Regions from separate parts of the Mesorhizobium sp. M0062 genome, predicted to be linked through region 3. Evidence: predicted binding sites of a transcription regulator. Region 3 holds the regulator's gene; each other region holds the start of a gene.
What was found. The regulator LexA, encoded in region 3, represses DNA repair genes until DNA is damaged. The targets are predictions, from matches to a motif close to TGTTCNNNNTGTGTTCNG.
Positions count from the first base shown of each region.

Region 1 (3,296 bases), on a different contig from region 3:
TTTCAGAACGCTCGCGCCAGGAATAGCGCAGCAGGCGCCCCGGTTCGGCATCGAGCACTTCGCACTCGATCGGCTTCTCAGGCCCGGCAAAGGCAAAGCGGCTGCCGGTTTCCGGCTTGATGTCGTTCGGCATCATCCATTCCGCCAAAAGCTCCGGCACGGTCAGCGCCCGCCACACTTTTTCCGGTGCGTCCGGCAGATCGCATTCGAAGGCGAGGGCATCCTTGGCGGTCTGCGTCTGCTTTTCGTCGGTCATTGGTCCATGTCCTTCAAAACGGCCTTCAGTCTTTCGATGCGCTCCGGCCAGAATGCGCGGTAGCGTTCGATCCAGCCGAGCAGCGGCTCGAGCCCTTGCGGATCGGCGCGATAGTAGGCGTTGCGGCCGGCCCGCCTTTCGCTGACCAGGCCGGCGCCGCGCAGTACGGCAAGGTGCTGCGACACCGCCGGCTGCGACACGCTCATGCCGGTGCGCAACTCCGACACGCTCATCTCTCCGGAAGTCAGCCGCTCGTAGACGGCGCGTCGCGTCGGGTCGGCCAGGGCGCGAAAAATCTCTGCTTCGATCATGGCAAAAGCATAAGTCGATACTTATCGATTTGGCAAGGGGTGTTTTGAATGCCCCGTATTGATTGGATCCTGCCGGGCCTCTAATCCATGGGGAACAAGATGGGCCGATCATCGCGAGGCAGGAGTAGTATTTATGAATTCCAACGTCGATCTTTCGTCCGCCGAGAACCTCAACGAGGCTCTGAGGCTCTATCGCCGCCTCGTCCTCGGTATAGGCGCCATCGCCGTCATCGGTTTCGTGGCCGTGATCTTGTTGGCCAAGCTGGGTACGGCGCTATCGCCGCCCTACGGGATTTACATCTTCGGCGAAGGATTGGGGACCTGGGGCCTGATCGCGGTGGTAGCGGCGCTCGTCGCTCAGGTCTGGTGGCACGGGCGCGCGATCGGGAAATTGCTGAATGACCCGGCTCTGAAATCTGAACCTGCAGTCGGGCTGATGTCGGCGCCAACCGTGATCGCACAGCGCGCCCATGGCATGGGCATGGAGTGGAGCGGCTTTTTCGGTCCGTTGCGGCCAGCTAAAAAACGGCGCTGACGACACCGCTTCTCGCCCCTGCGTGTCAGCTAAATCCACGCGCCCGCGTCGGCGATTGCTGCCATTCCTTGACAATCCGTGGTTAACAGTATAGGAACGAAAAGGGAACAAAAACCTTGTGGGAAAAGCCAGCCGCGGCAAGCCAGGATTGTGCGCGGCCTGTAAGGTGAACGACTTGAAATTTGTTTCGGATGAGCACGGAGAAGTGTCATGGCGGGTAGCGTCAACAAGGTCATTCTGGTCGGTAACCTCGGCGCGGACCCTGAAATCCGCCGCCTGAATTCCGGTGATCCGGTCGTCAACATCCGCATCGCCACGTCGGAAAGCTGGCGCGACAAGAACTCCGGCGAGCGCAAGGAAAAGACCGAATGGCACAACGTGGTCATTTTCAATGACCAGATCGCCAAGGTCGCCGAGCAGTACCTGAAGAAGGGCATGAAGGTTTACGTCGAAGGCCAGCTGCAGACACGCAAATGGCAAGACCAGACCGGCGCCGACAAGTACACGACCGAAGTCGTGCTGCAGAAATTCCGCGGCGAGCTGCAGATGCTCGATTCTCGCGGCGAGGGCGGCGGTCAGGTCGGCAACTATGCCGGCGGCAGCGGCGCGAGCCGTGGCTCGGATTTCGGCCAGTCTGGCCCCAATGAGAGCTTCAACCGCGGCGGCAACAGCGGTGGCGGCGGTTCCAAGGGCGGCGGTGGCGGCGGCTCGTCGCGCGAACTGGACGACGAAATCCCGTTCTGAGCTGACGGTAGTCAGCGATATCTGAGGAGAGGGCGCGATGTCGCTCGGACCGCTTCTATCGGCGCGCCCTCCCATTCCATGGCACGCCTTCGCGGCCCTTGCCGCGCTGGCCATTGGCGCTACGCAACTAGCGCTGCCGAAAGGCACGACGCGTCATCGTGTCGTCGGCTATACCTGGGCGGCGCTGATGCTGGTCGTCGCCATCTCCAGTTTCTGGATCCAGCAGATACGCCTCGTCGGTCCGTTCAGCCCGATCCATCTCTTGTCGATGTTAGTGTTGATCGCCGTGCCGCTGGCGGTCTGGCACGCGCATATGCATCGGGTCGCCACACATCGCAGGGTCATGATATCGCTGTATGTTTTCGCCCTGATCGGCGCCGGCGTGTTCACGCTGCTGCCGGGGCGGATCATGCACACGGTCGTCTTCGGCCAGTGACGCTTTCTGAAAGGAAGATTGCCGTGAAAAGCCCGGATCAAATGGGTCGAGGAGCGCACCTTCGTCGGCGAGTCCGGCAGCGGCCACAAGGTTGTGCTGGGAACCGCCTCCGGGCCGGAAGGCAAGACGCCGGGTCCGAGCCCGATGGAGCTGGTGCTGATCGGCACCGGCGGCTGCTCGGCCTATGATGTCGTCCACATCCTCGAAAAAGGCCGCGAGGCGATCGAGGACTGTGTTGTCGAACTCGACGCCGACCGGGCCGAAACCGACCCGAAAGTCTTCACCCGCATCCACATGCATTTCATCGTCACGGGCCACGCGCTGTCGCGCGACAAGGTCCAGCGCGCCATCAACCTGTCGATCGAGAAATACTGCTCGGCCTCGGCCATGCTGGCCAAGACGGCTGTCATCACCCACGATTTCAAGGTCGTCGATACGGCGGTGGAGTAGGGGCTGCCGTTACCCCGCCATCAGCGCCTTGATGCCATCCGCGACGAACTGAACCGCAAGCGCGGCCAGGATGACGCCGAGCAGGCGGGTGAGGATCGAGCGGCCGGTCTGGCCGAGGATGCGGTCGATGCGCTCCGACAGCACGAACACCAGATAGGTGATGGCAAGGCAGACGAAGATGATGCCGACCAGCGCCGCTTGTGCTGCAAAACCCTGAAACGAGCCCGACAGTAGCACGGTCGCCGAAATCGCACCGGGGCCGGCGATCAGCGGGATCGCCAGCGGGAAGGCCGCGATGTTGTGGATCATGTCCTTGGTGATGGCGACGTCGCCGATCTTCTCCTTGCGGTCCTGGCGGCGCTCGAACACCATTTCGAACGCGATGAAGAACAGCAAAAACCCGCCGGCGACGCGGAAAGCCGGCAGCGTGATGCCGAACACCGACAGGATGGACGCCCCGGCCACCGCAAACAGCGCCATCACCAGGAAGCCGATGATCGAGGCGCGCACTGAAACCTGCTGACGTTCCTCGCGGTTCATGCCGCGTGTCACCGCGAGGAAGAG
Region 1 is NZ_JAMYUO010000005.1:69,984-73,279, reverse strand. It holds gene NKJ64_RS08245 (SRPBCC family protein) at 1-256, opposite strand, end outside; gene NKJ64_RS08240 (ArsR/SmtB family transcription factor) at 253-567, opposite strand; gene NKJ64_RS08235 (hypothetical protein) at 701-1,102, shown strand; gene ssb (single-stranded DNA-binding protein) at 1,313-1,846, shown strand; gene NKJ64_RS08225 (DUF2306 domain-containing protein) at 1,884-2,282, shown strand; gene NKJ64_RS08220 (OsmC family protein) at 2,319-2,732, shown strand; gene NKJ64_RS08215 (MarC family protein) at 2,742-3,296, opposite strand, start outside.
Region 1: a site for LexA is predicted at 1,195-1,212, ahead of ssb (single-stranded DNA-binding protein). Genes of this name have one in related genera too.

Region 2 (3,296 bases), on a different contig from region 3:
GTCAATGGCGGCGCCATCGCCATCGGCCATCCGATCGGCGCGTCGGGCGCCCGCGTCTTCAACACGCTGGTTTTCGAGATGCGCCGCCGCGGCGCCAAGAAGGGCCTTGCCACGCTGTGCATCGGCGGCGGCATGGGCGTCGCTCTGTGCGTGGAAGCGCTGTGAACAAGAAGTGAGTAGTGAATAGGGAGTAGTGAATAGGGAAGAAGGAGCAGCGCGGCGGGATATCGATCCCTACTCGCTATTCCCTACTCCCTATTCCCTTCTTCCGACCAAAGGGAGGAAGAACTTTCAATGACCAAAGTAGCGCTCGTCACCGGTGGATCGCGCGGCATCGGCGCCGCCATATCGATCGGCCTGAAGAATGCCGGTTACACCGTTGCCGCCAACTATGCCGGCAATGACGAGGCAGCGGGGAAGTTCAGCGCACAAACCGGCATCAAGGCCTACAAATGGTCGGTCGCCGACTACGACGCCTGTGCCGCCGGAATCAAACAGGTCGAGGCCGATCTCGGCCCGGTCTCGGTGCTGGTCAACAATGCCGGCATTACCCGCGACGCCATGTTCCACAAGCTGACGCGCGAGCAGTGGAAGGAAGTCATCGACACCAATCTGTCTGGGGTCTTCAACATGACGCATCCGCTGTGGGGCGGCATGCGCGACCGCAAATTCGGCCGCGTCATCACCATTTCCTCCATCAACGGCCAGAAAGGCCAGGCCGGCCAGGTCAACTATTCCGCCGCAAAGGCCGGCGACATCGGCTTCTCGAAGGCGCTGGCGCAGGAGGGCGCGCGCGCGGGCATCACAGTCAATGTCATCTGCCCCGGCTACATCGCCACCGAGATGGTCAAGGCGATCGACCAGAAGGTGCTGAATGAACGCATCATCCCGCAGATTCCGGTCGGCCGCCTCGGCGAACCGGAAGAGATCGCGCGTTGCGTCGTCTTCCTCGCTTCCGAAGACGCCGGCTTCATCACCGGTTCGACCATCACAGCCAATGGCGGCCAGTATTTCGCCTGAACGACAGCATTTCGCCCGGTAGGACGGGCCGGCTTATGGCCCGTTTTTTCATCGCCGGCCGGCGATGTTCCCGGGCTGCGCGCTAGACATTGACCCGTTCCGGCACGCAAAGATTAACGATTTCCAGGCGCCCTGTGCAAAACCCGGTTCGCAAGCTGTGAATTCTCGGTGGACAAGCTGTGGATAACACAACATGTTGGGGTGAACAAACCAGGAAAATCCCGCCATCGCTGATTCATCGCCGATTCGTTCCGGCTTTTAGCGCAACGTTAGCGACCAAGGCCGAAAATCACCGGCAAATGGTTAAGGCCGATTAAGAAAATTCAACAATTTCCTAATGTTGGCCGAGGCGTATCGGATCACGACGATGCCCCGCCGGCAAAGGTTAACGCCAATGGTCGCCTTGCAGGAATCGGGCCAGTTTCCGCGATTCAGCATATGGTGAGACTCAGGCTCGCAAAATCCACATGTAGCCGTGAACAAAAGCTGAATCTGCCGGAGTCACTGATTCGTCGCCGATTCGTTCCAGACTCGTTCCAACTGTTAATTGAGACCTCAAAGACGACCGTGGGATTGCCGGCCGGAACATTCCGCTTTCGCTTCGCGCCTGAAATCCCTATGTGTCGCCTGTCATACGCGCCACGCGAGGCGCGCTCCCGACAACACGATGCAGAAAGCCTCATCTCCAGGCCGATGAACATCCAGCCGAAACACACCGAGCCGCTGATCCTGTCGGGCCGCGACGTGACTGCCGTGCTGGGTCCGACCAACACCGGCAAGACCCATCTCGCCATCGAGCGCATGGTGGCGCATGAGAGCGGCATTATCGGCCTGCCGCTCCGCCTTCTGGCGCGCGAGGTCTATGCCCGCGTCTGCGAAAAGGTCGGCGCCCACAAGGTGGCGCTCATCACCGGCGAGGAAAAAATCCAGCCGCCCGGCGCGAAATATTCGGTCTGCACCGTCGAAGCCATGCCGCGCGAGACCGACGTTGCCTTCGTCGCCATCGACGAGGTGCAGCTCGCCGGCGACCTCGAGCGCGGCCATATCTTCACCGACCGAATCCTGCACCTGCGCGGGCGCCAGGAAACGCTGCTGCTCGGCGCGGCCACCATGCATGGCATCCTGCAAAAGCTGCTGAGAGGCGTCTCGGTGGTGACGCGCCCTCGCCTGTCGCACCTGGCCTATGCCGGTTCGAAGAAATTGACCCGCCTGCCGCGGCGTACGGCGATCGTCGCTTTCTCCGCCGACGAGGTCTATGCCATCGCTGAGCTGATCCGCCGCCAGCAAGGAGGAGCGGCGGTCGTGCTAGGCGCGCTGTCGCCCCGCACCCGCAATGCCCAGGTGGCAATGTTCCAGGCAGGGGACGTCGACTATCTCGTCGCCACCGACGCCATCGGCATGGGGCTCAACCTTGATCTCGATCATGTCGCCTTCGCCCAGAACCGCAAATTCGACGGCTACCAGTACCGCAACCTGACGGCGGCCGAGCTCGGCCAGATCGCCGGCCGCGCCGGCCGGCATCTGCGCGACGGCACCTTCGGCGTCACCGGCCAGGTCGATCCGCTGGACGAGGAACTGGTCAAGCGCATCGAGGGGCACGAGTTCGATCCGGTGAAGGTGCTGCAATGGCGCACCGCGCATTTCGACTTCGCCAGCCTCGACGCGCTGAAGCGCTCGATCGAGGCCAACGCGCCGGTCGAAGGCCTGACGCGCGCGCTGCCGGCGGTCGATGCGCAGGCGCTCGAACATCTCTCCCGCGACGAGGACATCCGCGCGCTGGCTACCAATGCCAAGCGCGTCGCGCTGCTGTGGGAAGCCTGCGCGTTGCCGGACTACCGCAAGATCGCGCCGGCCCAGCACTCCGACCTGATCGCTTCTATCTACACCGACCTCGCCAAACACGGCCATGTCGACGAGAACTACATGGCCGAGCAGGTGCGCCGCGCCGATACGACCGAGGGGGACATCGACACGCTGTCGCACCGCATTGCGCAGATCCGCACCTGGACATTCGTGTCCAACCGGCCGGGCTGGCTGGCCGATCAGGCACACTGGCGGGAAAAGACGCGCGAAATCGAAGACAGATTGTCGGATGCGCTGCATGAGCGGTTGACGAAACGGTTTGTAGACCGCAGGACTTCCGTCCTCATGCGGCGCCTTAGAGAAAATACAATGCCTGAAGCCGAAATCAGTCCTACCGGAACCGTCCTTGTCGAAGGCCATCATGTCGGCGAGTTGCAAGGGTTCCGTTTCACCGCCGACCAGAGCGCCGGCGG
Region 2 is NZ_JAMYUO010000004.1:159,777-163,072, forward strand. It holds gene NKJ64_RS06910 (acetyl-CoA C-acetyltransferase) at 1-165, shown strand, start outside; gene phbB (acetoacetyl-CoA reductase) at 295-1,020, shown strand; gene NKJ64_RS06920 (helicase-related protein) at 1,714-3,296, shown strand, end outside.
Region 2: a site for LexA is predicted at 1,542-1,559, ahead of NKJ64_RS06920 (helicase-related protein). Genes of this name have one in related genera too.

Region 3 (3,296 bases):
CCTGCTGCAGTTCGCTGAAGACGACCGCTGACGCGGCGCCCAGGGAATTGCCGTCGAGATAAATCACGCCTTGCGGCAAGACAAAGCGTTCGCGCATCGAGCGCAGCGGATCGGCGGCATCCATTGCTTCGATTGTAGCGAGATCGGGTGTCGTGCTCATGATCCGGCGCCCCTCCATGGACAAACGCGCGCGGCGGAGCCTGCCGCCCAAACATGCCGGCGATCTTGAGTGGTCGCCCTTGAACTGTCAAACATTATATATAATTCACCCATTGAAAGGCTTTGATATATAATGATCCGCCGAGCGTTTATGTCTGATGGATCACGATGCTGGATGACGAGCAGACCTCGAAGACGGAAGCGGCCTATCGCCTGCTCAGGCGCGATATTCTTGCGACCCGGCTGGCGCCTGCCGCGCCGTTGAAGCTGAGCACGCTGCGCAACACCTACGGCATCGGCTGGACGCCGTTGCGCGAGGCGCTGTCGCGGCTGGAGGCGGAACGGCTTGTGACCGCCATCAGCAACCGCGGGTTTGCGGTCGCTCCCGTCTCTCGGGCGGAGCTCGAGGATTTGGCGCGTGCGCGGCTGGTGGTCGAACTGCCCCTGCTGGTGGAATCGATCGAGGAGGGCGACCGTGAGTGGGAAGACGCGGTCGTTGCCGCCCACTATCGTCTCTCACGGTGCGGGTCTGTTCTCGACGATCCATCGGATGATGCGGTCGACGCGTGGTACGAAAAACACGATGCCTTCCATGCGGCGCTGCTCAGTGCCGCGACATCCAGCTGGCTGCTGCGCTTCAATGCGACGATTTCCGACCAATTGCATCGCCATCACCGCTTTCTGGGTCTGGCCCCGACGCTGCGCGCCGCCGCCGGCCGCACGGATGGCCACCGGAAGGCCGTGGCGGCCCTGCGCGACGCCGTGGCGATCGAACACCATACCGCCCTGATGGAAGCGGCCCTCGATCGCGACGTCGAACGTGCGAAAACTCTGATGACCGCTCACATCGGCTACACGCTGCAGGTCTATGCCCAGAGTGAACCCGGCGCGGATGCTGCGCAGCCCCGTCCGAAAAGGAAGCGGCGATCGTAGCCGACGACGCAGGGCACTTTGTCTTCGTTTCACCCCGTTGCCGGCCAACGACTACGAGCGGCGCTCGCAGCGCCGAACGTTACGCTGAACAAAACGTCAACACATTCATTAAACTTTAAAAGGTTGCGGAACACAACTGGAACAGATAGTGTTTGTTCTGGGTTTGTTTTTTCTGATTCTGGTTTCAGAACCCTTGGGGGCCGCGATGCTGACGCGCAAACAACATGAGCTTCTGATGTTCATCCATGAACGCCTGAAGGAGAGCGGAATCCCGCCGTCCTTCGACGAGATGAAGGAAGCGCTCGACCTCGCCTCCAAGTCCGGCATCCACCGCCTGATCACGGCGCTTGAGGAGCGCGGTTTCATTCGCCGGCTGCCGAACCGGGCGCGCGCGCTGGAAGTGCTGCGGCTGCCCGACTCGATCGCACCAGGCCTCAATGCGGCGAGGAAGTTTTCGCCGAGCGTCATTCAGGGCAGTCTTGGTCAAACCGGCCAAGGGCAAGGCGGCCAAGGACAAGGCGCGTTGGGCCAAGGCGGTCTCGGCCGCCAGATCAAGCCGGGCTCGCCGTCGCGTTCGATGTCGGCCGGCAATGACGATGCCGTTTCCGCGATTTCAATCCCGGTTATGGGACGCATCGCCGCCGGCGTGCCGATCGACGCCATCCAGCATCAGACCCATTCGATCTCGGTGCCGCCCGATATGATCATGGGCGGCGAACACTACGCGCTCGAGGTCAAGGGCGATTCGATGATCGAGGCCGGCATTTTCGATGGCGACACGGTCATCATCCGCAATGCCGACACAGCCAGCCCCGGCGAGATCGTGGTGGCGTTGGTCGACGATGAGGAAGCGACCCTGAAACGCTTCCGCCGCAAGGGCGCCTCGATCGCCCTGGAAGCCGCCAACCCGGCCTACGAGACCCGCATTTTTGGACCGGACAGGGTGAAGGTGCAGGGCAAGCTTGTCGGATTGATCCGGCGCTACTGAGCCGGCTTGGGTTTGTACTTTTCACGCTGGTTGTAAGGCGGCAGGCCGCGCGCTTCGCGGGAGAAGCGGCGTTGCTCGTGCCAGGGGCGATACGGCTTGTCGACGGCGAAGCGGATGGTTGGCGCTGCAGCTGCCGATTGCGGATCGAAGAAGACGGCGGCGCTGCCGTCGCGGGCCAGCTGTTTCTTCGTCACGACCAGCACCAGCGGGTCGCGGCACGGATTGTAGGCGGTGGCGTCATCGATGACGATCAGGCTCGCGAAGGCACAGGCCGGCCGCGCCGTCTTGCGGTCTTTCGCAAGCGCTACAATGGCTCCGGAAGGGTGCCGGGCGATACAGAGATCGCCGGTGCAATAGAAGGGCGAGCCGGGCGGCAGATCGAGCGGATCGAGATCGAACCGCGTATCTGTTGCCTCGAAAATCTCAGGTGGGATAATGGTTTTGGCCCGCAGCGCCCGTTTCCAATTGTCCGTGGTGAATTCGTTGGAGCGTTCGCGGTTGAGGGCGAGTTCGCCGCCACCGATCGGCATGGCCACCAGATGCGCATCCTCGGATATGAGCACGTCGGGCGTAAGCACCTGCGGCACCGTCAACAGGCCGGCCAGCGCGCAAGGCACGGCCGCCAACCTGAGCCAGGTGGTGGCCATGGTGGCGATGACGAGGGCGACCGCCACCAACAGCACCGAGCGGATGGAGATCAGCCCGACGGCGTCGACCGGCGAGCGCTCGGAAATCCAGGCCGATATAGCGATCATCGCCATCAGACCCTTGCCCATCACATAGAGGAACGGCCCGTCGGCGCCGAACGGCATCGCCAGTGCGCTGAGCACGGCAAAAGGCATGACGATCAACGAAACAATCGGCATCACGGCCAGATTGGCGATCAGGCTGAGCGGCGACACACGCTGAAAATGCCAGATGGCGAACAGCAAGGTTGCACTGCCGGCGATGATCGAGGTCATGGCGAGGCCGCCCATGGCCAGCGCGAATTTTCGCGACAGGAAGCCGACGAAGGAGCGCTTTGCCGGCGGCGTTCTCACCTTGTCGGCGCGGTAATCGGCCCCGCCGGCATAGGCGCCGACAAGGGCGGCGGTGGCAGCAAACGACATCTGGAAGCTGGGACCGACCACCTCGTGCGGCGACACCAGGATGACGGCAATGGCGGAGATCGCCAGATTGCGCATGGTGAGTGCGGCGCGATCAAACAGCACGGCGA
Region 3 is NZ_JAMYUO010000006.1:251,268-254,563, forward strand. It holds gene kynU (kynureninase) at 1-160, opposite strand, end outside; gene NKJ64_RS10590 (GntR family transcriptional regulator) at 328-1,092, shown strand; gene lexA (transcriptional repressor LexA) at 1,298-2,080, shown strand; gene NKJ64_RS10600 (ComEC/Rec2 family competence protein) at 2,074-3,296, opposite strand, start outside.